Regions from separate parts of the Virgibacillus sp. L01 genome, predicted to be linked through region 2. Evidence: predicted binding sites of a transcription regulator. Region 2 holds the regulator's gene; the other holds the start of a gene.

Region 1 (6,236 bases), on a different contig from region 2:
TCAATAATCATTTTGTGACAGCCACCTTTCTTGTGTAGGTTACTTTCCAATGTTTTGACTCTACTTTTTCAACCACCTGGTCAAATCCCTTACGTCTTAATATTGCGTGCAGTGGAACAGGATTGAATGGTGCATGCAGGATAAGAGATTCTCCATCGTTTACTTCTTTGACAGCACCCATGATTTTATCGAAAGGTTCCTTCTTCATGCGCAAATCCTCGCGCATTCAAGTTCAATAACTTTTACATCTGTTTTCATGAAATCACCTCATGTTTTATTCTGAATCTACTATCATGATAATGATTTTCAATTAAAAAAGTAGTGACTTGTATCACGTTATGAAAAAATATTCGAGAAGAGTGTGAGCATCGACAAAAGGAGGGCGTGAATCAGCAGAAGGAGGGCGTGAATCAGCAGAAGGAGGGCGTGAATCAGCAGAAGGAGGGCGTGAATCAGCAGAAGAAGATCGTGAATCAGCAGAAGGAGAGCGTGAATCGCCAGAAGGAGAGCATGAATCAGCAGAAGAAGAGCGTGAATCAGCAGAAGGAGAGCGTGAATCAGCAGAAGGAGGGCGTGAATCGCCAGAAGGAGAGCGTGAATCAGCAGAAGAAGAGGGTGAATCAGCAGAAGAAGAGGGTGAATCAGCAGAAGGAGAGCGTTAATCAGCAGAAGGAGGGCGTGAATCGCCAGAAGGAGAGCGTGAATCAGCAGAAGGAGAGCGATAATCAGCAGAAGGAGAGCGTTAATCAGCAGAAGGAGGGCGTGAATCGCCAGAAGGAGAGCATGAATCGCCAGAAGGAGAGCGTGAATCAGCAGAAGGAGAGCGTGAATCAGCAGAAGGAGAGCGATAATCAGCAGAAGAAGTGCTCGAATCACCAGAAGAGTAAATTTTCAACAGACGAAAAGAGGTCATCCTCAATTTGGGATGACCTTTACTTAAAATAATTCTTCTTCCAATGCATCAGTATCTAGAACGAAAGATCCTGATTTATCAGTAGTTATCAGGCTTTGTTTCTTTAATTGTGTGAGTGTACGGCTGACGGTCTCACGACTGGAGCCTATCATGTTCGCAAGCTCGCGGTTTGTGAAATGGGTATTTATTTTTATCATTTCATCCTTAGTTTCTTTTCCATAATTTTTGGCAAGTCTTAAAAGCAACATAATAATTTGTTCATATGTGTTATGTAGAATTTTTTCTTCTAATCTATTTTGTAAATCCATAATTTTGTCACCTAATACACGGAAAAGCTTGATACAAATTTCCGGATGGGTAATAAGAAAATTCTCGAAGGTCTTAATAGGAATGTAAATTAAGATGGCATCCTCCAGAACTTCAGAGTGTGCTGGACAATCGTCTTGTCTAAAAAAGCCTTGGTGAGGAAACATATCCCCAGGCTGCAGAACGTTTACAATCTGTTCTTTACCATGAAAGTCAGTTTTATAAATCTTTACTTTGCCCTGATGAATAAAGTATACATTTGTCAATGGATCGCCTTGCATAAAAATATGTGTGCCATGACGGTACATGCGGTGTTTGGCTAAGTCAACAATTGGTTCCATTTCAAAGTCTGTTAGATCTTTAAATAATGGAACTTTTTGTAATAGTTCCTGGATGGATTGAGTATTCACAGTCATGCTCCTTTCTGCAAACTAACTCTTATATTAGTCCCACTTACATTCTAACACGTTATATGGCTATGTATAATTAGGAAATGTGAAAACTTTATGTGAGCGTGATAAATATCATAACAAGGTGTGTTCTCACTCACAACCTAGAGTAAAATTTACAGTTATGATGTAGTTGGTTAAAGGTTATCACAAATTCCAATTTAAGGGGGGAAATAAAATGAATGATACACAGTTTGCAGTGAAAATCCAAGCACCGGAAATAGAGCCAAGGTTTAGACATCAGAAAATATTTGAAGTGTTTGATGAGCTAAAGTCAGGAGAGTTTATGGAACTTTCAAATGATCATAATCCAAAGCCGCTTCATTATCAGTTCATGATTGAACGTGAAGATACATTTACCTGGGAATACCTAGAAGAAGGGCCATCATTATGGCGCGTAGCAATCGGTAAACAATAAATTTATTGAGCCCTTGGTGATTATTCCAAGGGTTTTAATGTTGTCGATATTATGACAGTTGCAGATTAGTGAAAAATATCACATCCAATTGCAGAAAAAATAGATAAGCTTTATGCAGCAATCATTTTAGGAGGGGTAACATGTTTTCACAAGACTATAATGAAAACCCGTTTATCGTTATTTGGGAATTGACACGTGCCTGTGAATTGAAATGTCTGCATTGCCGGGCAGAAGCACAATACCATCGGCACCCGTTAGAATTAACGTTTGAAGAAGGCAAAAAATTAATTGATGATATATATGAAATGAATAATCCGATGCTTGTTTTTACAGGTGGTGATCCATTGATGCGTCCGGATGTATTTGATATTGCTGAATATGCGGTAAAAAAAGGTGTGCGTGTTTCGATGACACCATCCGCGACACCGAATGTAACGAAAGAAGCAATGGAGAAGGCGAAAAACGTTGGGCTCGCAAGATGGGCATTTTCGATTGATGGGCATTGTGCAGAGGTTCATGATCATTTCCGCGGTACGTCAGGTTCGTTCGATTTAACGATGAATGCGATAAACTACTTACACGAGCTGGAAATGCCCCTCCAGATAAATACGGTAATTTCAAGATACAATGTCGACTACCTGGATGAAATGGCTAAGATGGTGGAGAGATTAGGCTGTGTGCTTTGGAGTGTATTTTTCCTTGTGCCAACTGGTCGTGGAAAAGAAAGTGATATGATTTCACCTGCTCAACATGAGAAAGTATTACGCTGGCTATATAAACTGTCAAAACGGGTTCCATACGACATAAAAACAACCGCAGCACAGCATTATCGTCGTGTTGTTATTCAAGGAAAAATGCGTGAGAATGAAGATCATGATGATGCAATTCGCTATGAGGACGCACTAATGAGCGGCAAAACAGGTCAAATTGACGGGCTTGGCCGTGCACCTAAAGGGGTCAATGATGGGAACGGATTTGTCTTTATTTCCCATACAGGTGATGTCCTTCCAAGTGGTTTGTTACCAATAAAAGCCGGAAATGTGCGCGAGACACCACTTGCAACGATTTATCGTGAGTCAGAGGTATTCCAAAACCTGCGTAGCCCCGATAAATATAAAGGTAAATGTGGGGTATGTGAGTTCCGCCATGTATGTGGCGGGTCAAGATCAAGGGCATATAACATTACCGGTGATTACATGGAGAGCGAGCCATATTGCGTTTATATTCCAAAAACAATGCGAAAAAAGAAGAAACAAGTTAACTAGACTTCAAAAACTTCTAGCAGGTGTATGGCTAGAAGTTTTTTCTTTTATGATGAAATTGAAAGGCATGTACTATTTTTATAATCGGCCGGGCGATCAACTGAGCACTTCCTATGATAAATAAAATGGCACCTGCAGTTTTTAAAGGTTCAAAAAGAAAAAACACACTTCCAATCAAGAACCAAAGTCCAAGTGTGAAGTCATTCAACAAACTGATCAATCGATATTTTTTGTTAAATGATAGTTCATAGGTTCCGAGATGGATATCCAGGAAATTTTTTTCATCATTAATAAATGCCATAAAAAATCCCTCCACAGGGTTAAATTACCCAAATGGAGGGATTTACGAAACTTAATTATAGGAAAAGAATAACAAGAATTCCTACGATAAAGCAGTAGAACGCGAAATATTTTAGGTTTCCGCGTGCCATTACATTCATAAACCAGCGTAATGAATAATAGGAGGCAACAAGTGATGCTGCAAATGCCAGGATATAAGGTATCGCCAGTACGCTTATGTTACCATCTCCAAGGATTTCACCGGCAGACATAATCGTGATTCCTAAACTTACTGGAATATAAAGCAGGAATGAAAAACGTAAAGCTGTTTCTGATTTCATGCCAACAAGCATTGCTGCGACAATCGTTGCACCTGACCGGCTGATTCCTGGAATGAGAGCAACAGCTTGAGCTAAACCAACAATAATCGCGTCCTTTATGGTTATGTCACCATCATTCTTATTACCGCGTAAGTTACGAATGATCCATAAGGCGATACCTGTAATAAGCAACGTATACCCGATTACAGATACTTTGCTTAACTCACTTTCAATATAATCCTCAAATAATATTCCAAGAACACCAGTTGGAATCGTTGCAATAACGAGAAATAAGATAAATTGAAAATCACTTTTTGCAGCGTTATCTCTCGTTGTAATATACCGGATTCCATTTTCAACCAATCGATAGATATCTTTCCGGTAAATAATAAGTACGGCAAGAAGTGAGCCAAAGTTTACCAGTATTTCAAAAGAAAGTCCCTTTACTGCGGTAACGCCAAAAAGCTCACGTAAAATAACAAGATGACCGCTAGATGAAATTGGGATTGGCTCCGTAAAACCTTGTACAAGGCCTAAAAAGAAATATTTTATTAATACCCAAAGCGAATTTATTACTTCCATTGTATTCCCTCCAAATGTTAAATGGATTTTCAACCAAGACGAGTCACCAACCTATAGGCCAATGAATAGTCTAGTTGGTGAGGAGGTTGAAAATATGAATCAGAATTACCAACATATGTACGATTTATGTAAGAATCATATGCATTCCTATGTACTGGTTGAAATGAATGATGGTGCCAAAGTAGATGGCATCATAACAGGTCTTGATGATGAATATGTATATGTTGCTGTTCCTTTAGGGCAAGGGGATGAGCAGCATGCAAATGCATATCCATACGGGAACCAGCGCCAATTTGGTTTCGGGTACGGGTACCCTGGTTACGGTTACGGATACCCTGGTTACGGATATGGTTATGGACGTCCAAGAAGATTCAGACGGCTCATCTTACCTTTGGCAGCACTTACGGCATTAAGCGTTTTACCCTGGTATTAAAACACAGAACCCTTGCCATTCATTACCTTGAAGGCAAGGGTACACACATAAGTGATTTAGCTGGTAAGCAAGAAAGGATTTACCCTTTCTTACTGCATAAGCTTACTAATATTTTTGTTCACTTTCGCCTTTTAAAGCACCTTCACCTAAAACACTAATAGCTACTGTAATAATCACGGCAAGTATAACTGTGTTCGTCAAGTTGAATGGGTTGCCAGCCATACTGCTTAAAACGTATGAAATAACACCACTAATTAAAAGTGCCCAAACTAATGGAAGTAGAAACCGCATAATTTACACCTCTTTTTTATTTACGACAAGTACTGATTCGTGAAACTTTCCTCATATAGTTTATCAAATCCACATAAAAAATAAAAGTATTAATTCGTTATGAAAGGGAGTTAAAGAATAAAGTGAAGGATGGATATTATGTTATTTTTGGTAGAGAATTGTTTTCAATGGATGGGCTTTCATCTTGTTAACTGCTTATTGGAAAATGGCTACAAAGTAGATGGACTGGATGATCTTTCCTCAGATAAAAAAGAACACCTGTCCATGTATGTCGGGAGGAATGCATCATTTCAGCATTTGTCGTCTTTAAAAAGAGGTACAACTTACGATAGATCAATTACCATCAAAGATAGTGAACTTGTATTAACAATGCAGCAGAATATAAGCCATAGAATTAAACTCCCAATACTTTTTGGTGAGTGGATGCCTATGAGAAAAGATGGAATGTACCATCAAAACACGTTCATTTCGTTTGATTCAGATATTTTTTTTAATGAGGCAATTTATATTGGAGACTTTATGAAAAGCCTTATCCAGTGGGTGAAGTCGTCCCAATTACCAGAAATTTTAGAGGTCAAATCAATAAATAATAAACAAAGTAAGGAGATAAAACTTGAAAATTCCGTCTATATTCGAAACAATATAACTATAGAAGAGAATCTGGAAATGGTTATAAAGCACTATGATAAGTTTAAAGAACTTTATTAATGCTTGAGAATGTGAAGCATTTAATATGTTTTATGTTTTAAAATAAGACAAGCTAACATTTGTCCGGATTGGAGTGCGAACGTTGAAAAATGTTTCGATAGTTACATTAACAGTTATTATAATTATGATTTTATCTGGTTGTTCGAATTATTTTAATCAAGGTAACTTACAGAAGGCTGGAATGCTTGTTGAAACGTCTATTCATGATCAGCCATGGAATAAAAAGGGATACCAGGGATTACTTGAAATCGAAGAGGAGTTTAATGTTGATGTAT
Region 2 (6,236 bases):
TCGGAAGTAGTTTCTTCTGCCTGTGCACGGATTTGTGCTACACGGGAAGAGATTGCTTCAGGGCTTCCTGCACCCTCAACCATTGTTGTATGATCTTTGGTAACGACAATTTTTGATGCGCGACCTAGTTGCTCCATTGTTGTGCTTTTCAGGTCAAGTCCAAGATCTTCAGTAATTACCTCAGCGCCAGTTAGTGTCGCGATATCTTCCAGCATTGCTTTACGACGATCCCCGAAGCCTGGTGCTTTAACTGCTACAGCATTAAATGTTCCGCGAAGCTTGTTCACAACTAATGTTGCAAGTGCTTCCCCTTCAACATCCTCAGCAATCATTAGAAGTGGCTTGCCTTGCTGTACTACTTGTTCTAGTACTGGTAATACTTCTTGAATGTTGCCGATTTTTTTATCTGTAATTAAAATGTATGGGTCTTCAAGTACTGCTTCCATTTTATCCTGGTCTGTAACCATATAAGGAGAAGCATACCCACGATCGAATTGCATACCTTCAACTACTTCTAATTCAGTATTGAAGCCTTTTGATTCCTCAATCGTAATTACACCATCATTTCCGACGCGTTCCATTGCCTCTGAAATCAGACCGCCAACTTCTTCATCACCTGAAGATACTGCTGCAACCTGTGCAATTGACTCTTTGCTTTCAATCGGCTCTGAAATTGTTTTCAATTCGCCTACAGCTGCTTCTACAGCTTTTTCAATCCCACGACGAACACCTACAGGATTAGCTCCGGATGTAACGTTTTTCAACCCTTCGCGAATCATAGATTGTGCTAATACAGTTGCAGTAGTTGTACCGTCACCAGCGACATCATTTGTTTTCGATGCTACTTCTGATACAAGCTGTGCACCCATGTTTTCAAAATGATCTTCAAGTTCAATTTCTTTGGCAATTGTAACACCATCATTTGTAATTAATGGTGATCCGTATTTTTTATCTAAAACAACATTACGACCTTTTGGCCCCAATGTTACTTTTACAGCATTTGCTAATGTATCCACGCCATTGAGCATTGCGCGGCGAGCGTCTTCACTAAATTTGATTTCTTTAGCCATAGAAAATATCCTCCTTTAATTCGTATGATATATCTTTCTGACATTTTAATTTAGCTTATAACAGCTAATATGTCATTTTCGCGTAGAATTAAGTATTCTGTGCCTGAGTATTTCACTTCTGTTCCAGCAAACTTTGAGAAAACAATACGATCTCCTTCACTTACCTCAAGAGCAACTCTTTCTCCATTGTCTGTTACACGGCCAGAACCAACCGCCACAACATTACCTTCTTGTGGTTTTTCTTTTGCAGAGTCTGGAAGGACAATACCGCTTGCTGTCTTTTCCTCTTGCTCAACAAGCTCGATTACTACACGATCTCCTAGTGGTTTAATCATGTACACAACCTCCTTAATTCCTTTTCGTATTTTTATAATTTGTTAGCACTCGAATATAGCGAGTGCTAATTCCAATTATTATAATAAATAAATCAGCTAAAAAATGCAAGTATTCTCTTTTAAATTTTTTCAACTTTATCATTGTATGTCCATCTAAACCATTCTATTATAACGTGTACTGATATTATGATAAAATATTTATAGAGTTTTTCTTTTAAGCAGTTAAGAAATTTTAATTATTCTCTTACTGCAGAATTGGAACTAAGGCTTGCACTCCTGAGCATAAGGGGTTCTAAGAAGTAAAGCATACCTCATAAGAACCCCCTTTAAGATAAGCCAACTTTTTTTAATAGAGATATTTACCAAAGCATACACTATATTAATTATGAATGCTAAAGGGGTCGTTATATTTTGACGAAACGTTATTGGTATGTGATTTTAACATATTTAATTATGCAATTTTCAGGATTACTGTTTGTACCAATCCTGCTTTTAACCTTACCAATAGGTCGGCAGGATGCAGTTATCTATTGGACAATATTCAGCTTTATTATTGCTCTTTTAATTGTTTTAAAATTAATGAAGCCAGATATGAAAATGTCGCAGTCCAGAAACAAAGCATCAATCGGAAGGGTTGTTCTGTGGTCATTTGCTGGTATTTTTATGGCCTATTTTGCCCAAGCCATCGCAGTAACAATTGAAACAAATGTATTTAATATCGAACAAGGTTCTCAAAATACAGAGATGATTATGGATATTACGCGGTCAGCACCGATATTTATGATTATTCCAGCAATCATTGCCCCTATATTGGAAGAACTTATTTTTCGAAAAATAATCTTCGGAGTATTATATAGTCGAACAAACTTTTTTATTGCGGCCTTACTTTCCGCGCTTATTTTCGGAATCATCCATGGTGAACCACAGCACCTTCTGATATATGCGTCGATGGGATTTGTTTTTGCTTTTCTATATGTAAAAACGGAACGAATTATTGTTCCTATTATTGTTCACATGGCATTAAACTCTATTTCTGTAATCGTACAATTTTCATTGGACCCTGAAGATATTGAAAAAATGCAGAAGCAACTTGAGCAAATGCAGATGATTTTAATTGGAGGCTAATACAGATATGAAAATCTCACCAAAAGCTATGTTTGTTATTTATTTCCTGCTGGGGATACTTTTTACATATATGGCAGTACAAAGTACAGGGGAGTCCGGATGGAGCTTTATAACGATTCTTCTCGCATTGTTTGCGACACTTGATTTCGGTGTCGGTATTCGAATGCTGGTCATCCATTTTAAGTTAAAGAAAAAAGATTAGAAAACTGAGCATTCGCCGGGCCCTTAGGTGAATAACCTTAGTTGTACTTATGCAGTGAAAAAGTACTTTTGTATGAAAGCACCTCTCTAGCTTGATTTTAGCGGAGAAAACAATTACATTTCGTGTTTCTGTTTTTATCAACTGAATTAACATTGAAAATAGCAATTTTATCCGACAAACAATCGAAGTGAATCCTTGTTCCGCTATTTAGCAGAAAAGCTGCTCTCGAAAGGGTGAGACGGATCCTCGTTCCGCTAAAAGCAGAAAATTAGACAAATTTGAGGTAGAAATGACAAATAGCGGAACGAGGATCCGAACCCAGGCTTAAAACGAGGATTTTCAAGGAAATAACGGAATGAGGATCCGCCTAACAGTCGAAGCGGGTCCTCATTCCGTTAAAAATGGGTTCGGGGCGAAAGGTTAAACTGAACCCCTTATGCTATGCGTTACTTCTTTTTAAGTTATTCAGTTCTTCGGTTCCCTTCATGACAAAAGAAACTGGAACCATTAAGAGAATGAATACACCGGCAATTATGAAGGCCTCGTTTAATGCTTGCAATGTAGCCTGTTGTGTTTCCATATCCTGCGTAAACAGTTGTGCACGCCGTACCTCATAATAAATTGAGAAAAAGACGATTCCGAACGATGAAAATATTTGTCGGATTACATTATTCATTGCTGATCCTTGTGCAACCTGATGGTCAGGTATCGTGTTCATTCCAGCTGTAGTTGCCGGCATATTACACATACCAAGTCCTGCACCACGGGCAGCGTTCAGGATCAGAATAAACCAAAATGATGTAGACAACGTATTAAATCCTAGAGCAAGTGTGAATCCTCCAAGAATAACAAGACCAATTGGAATCACGTACTTTGGGCCTTTTTTATCCAATATTCTTCCACCCAAAGTCATAAACACACCACTTAATAAGGCAGCAGGTAAAAATAATAAACCTGTCTGAATTTCTCCTAACTCATAAACTTCCTGAATTAATAGCGGCAACAGGAATATTCCTGAAAACAATCCAATTGATGCAGTAGCCGTTACAGCAATTGAAACGGTATATGTTGGTATTTTAAAAATTGATAAATCAAGCAGAGGTTGATCTTGTTTGTTCTCATACTTCACAAAAATAACGATTAGGATAAGTCCTGTGATAATTAATCCAATGCTTAATGGTGAGAGCAATAACTCCAAGGTCGATCCCCGCCCCAGTGCGTACAGTATTGAGCCGACCCCACTTGTGATTAACAGGAATCCAGGAAGGTCAAATTTAAGATCCTGATTCTTTTCGGTTGGTGCTAGGTACTTAGTCGAAAATATTACTCCTAAAACAGCAAATGGCAGATTAAACAGAAAAAGAAACTGCCATGCAAAAAACTCGATAACGACTCCGCCAACGGTTGGTCCAATTGCAGGTGCTACCATTGCTGCAACACCATAAATTCCAACTGCGAGACCTCGTTCATTTTTGGGAAATGCGTTAAAGATAAGTGCCATCGCTATTGGCATCATTAGGCCACCAGCAGTACCCTGAATTGCTCTTGAAATAATCATCATACCTAAATCAGACGAAAGCGCCCCTGTTATCGAGCCAATCATAAATATGATTAATCCTATTATGTAAATACGCTTTTTCCCGAAACGGTCACCCAAGTAACCTGTAAGTGGCATTGTCATTCCCATCGACACCATGAAAATCGTCAACAGCCAACTGACCGCTACAGCATCAACTTCAAAAAGTCGCATAAAGGTTGGCAACGTTGGATTTAGCATACTGTTATTTAAAATTACAGTAAACGTTCCAAACAATACTGACATTACTACAAGCCATTTAGAATCTATTCTTCGCATGCAAATTGCCTCCAGTAACAGAAGTTAATGTACCTGAATTTTAATTCTAATCCAATGGATAATGCTTTAAGAAGTAGATTAACGATTGTAATTCCACTGCTAAATCAATATGATGAACACGAATTTTTTCAGGAACCGTAATTCTTGCAGGAGTAAAATTAAGTATCCCGGAAACGCCATAATCAACAAGCCTGTTTGTAATGGTTTGTGCTTCATTCGCCGGTACAGTTAAAATTGCCACACTTACCCCTTTCATGTTCTCCTCCAGGTCTTCAATGTGGTATATCGGTACTCCCCCAATATCTGTTCCAATCTTTTCTGCATTGGTATCAAATGCCTTTACTATTTTTGTATTGTTATTCTTCATAAAATTATAGTGTAAAAAAGCAGTCCCGAGATTTCCCACACCAATAAGTGCGACTTCAGTAACCTCGTCCTGATCTAATGTCTTTCGGAAAAATCCAAGCAAATATTCGACATTATAGCCATACCCTTTTTTACCCAATGCACCAAAATAGGAAAAATCTCTTCTGATTGTAGCAGAGTCTACCTTTACTGCCTCACTCAGTTCTTTTGATGATACGCGTTTTTTCCCTTGGTGATTTAAGTTATTCAAAAACCTGTAATATAATGGCAGCCGCTTAGCCGTCGCCTGTGGAATTTGATTTTGCTCCATCATTACTCCCCCTGATCTTCACGATAGTAATCTCCTGATTTACCGCCTTTTTTCGACAATACATACGTTTGGCCAATTACCATCCCTTTATCAATTGCTTTACACATATCATATATCGTAAGTGCCGTAGCAGAAGCAGATGTTAATGCTTCCATTTCAACACCTGTACTTCCTTTGGTCTTGACGAATGCCTGTATCTGCAGGACATATGTATCATTATCAGTCTCCCAATCAAACGAAATATCAATTCCTTTTAATTGTAGGGGATGGCACATCGGTATCCAGTCAGATGTTTTTTTGGCAGCCATTATTCCGGCAACTTGGGCAACCGACAGCACGTCTCCCTTGTTTATCTTGTTAGTGGTTATCTTTTGATAAATTTCCTTGGTTACTTGAACACTCGAAATAGCAGTTGCTGTCCGTTCGGTTTCACTTTTTTCACTAATATCAACCATTTTCGCTCTGCCTTGTTCATTAAAGTGAGTAAAATCTGCCATCTTCTCAACTCCAAGCTAAGTCTTATTAAGACCCATTCTATCAGAAAAAATCATATACGTCGTGATTTATTTCACAATATGATTGCTCAGGTAATTCATTATACGATACACTTGTATAGGATGAGGTGAACGAAATGATTATTATGCAAATGAATGGTTTGTCCAAATCGTTTGGAGCAGACGAAATTCTATCAAATATAAAGATTGAAATTAAAGATAAAGATCGTATAGCAATTGTTGGCAGAAATGGTGCAGGCAAGTCAACATTATTAAAAATAATGGCTGGTGAACTTTCTCATGATGAAGGTGAACTATTTAAACCAAAAGACCTAACTACAGGCTATCTGTCGCAGCATACTGGACTTGAATCTGACAAGACCATCTGGAATGAAATGGTAGAAGTCTTTGAACACTTGCTTGTTAAGGAGCAAGAACTTCGCGGTCTGGAAAAAGAAATGGAACGAGCTGCAACGCTT

What was found. The regulator Rex, encoded in region 2, represses fermentation and respiration genes when NADH is low (regulators of the CRP and FNR family bind a similar motif). The targets are predictions, from matches to a motif close to TTGTGAAATATTTCACAA.
Region 1: the regulator Rex is predicted to act here: its motif matches at 2,153-2,170, upstream of ACTWQM_RS06265 (TIGR04053 family radical SAM/SPASM domain-containing protein).

What each region holds. Positions count from the first base shown of each region.
Region 1 covers NZ_JBQQCP010000002.1:232,965-239,200, forward strand. Annotated here, with positions in the region: gene ACTWQM_RS06240 (DUF2249 domain-containing protein) at 1-11, opposite strand, end outside; gene ACTWQM_RS06245 (DUF2249 domain-containing protein) at 8-208, opposite strand; gene ACTWQM_RS06250 (hypothetical protein) at 385-945, shown strand; gene ACTWQM_RS06255 (Crp/Fnr family transcriptional regulator) at 937-1,635, opposite strand; gene ACTWQM_RS06260 (DUF2249 domain-containing protein) at 1,847-2,086, shown strand; gene ACTWQM_RS06265 (TIGR04053 family radical SAM/SPASM domain-containing protein) at 2,227-3,351, shown strand; gene ACTWQM_RS06270 (YrhK family protein) at 3,380-3,649, opposite strand; gene ACTWQM_RS06275 (undecaprenyl-diphosphate phosphatase) at 3,705-4,529, opposite strand; gene ACTWQM_RS06280 (hypothetical protein) at 4,624-4,962, shown strand; gene ACTWQM_RS06285 (YjzD family protein) at 5,068-5,253, opposite strand; gene ACTWQM_RS06290 (hypothetical protein) at 5,392-5,961, shown strand; gene ACTWQM_RS06295 (BMP family ABC transporter substrate-binding protein) at 6,035-6,236, shown strand, end outside.
Region 2 covers NZ_JBQQCP010000007.1:8,271-14,506, reverse strand. Annotated here, with positions in the region: gene groL (chaperonin GroEL) at 1-1,070, opposite strand, end outside; gene groES (co-chaperone GroES) at 1,121-1,405, opposite strand; gene ACTWQM_RS13455 (lysostaphin resistance A-like protein) at 1,817-2,530, shown strand; gene ACTWQM_RS13450 (YdiK family protein) at 2,538-2,732, shown strand; gene ACTWQM_RS13445 (MDR family MFS transporter) at 3,172-4,587, opposite strand; gene ACTWQM_RS13440 (redox-sensing transcriptional repressor Rex) at 4,634-5,263, opposite strand; gene moaC (cyclic pyranopterin monophosphate synthase MoaC) at 5,266-5,760, opposite strand; gene ACTWQM_RS13430 (ABC-F family ATP-binding cassette domain-containing protein) at 5,895-6,236, shown strand, end outside.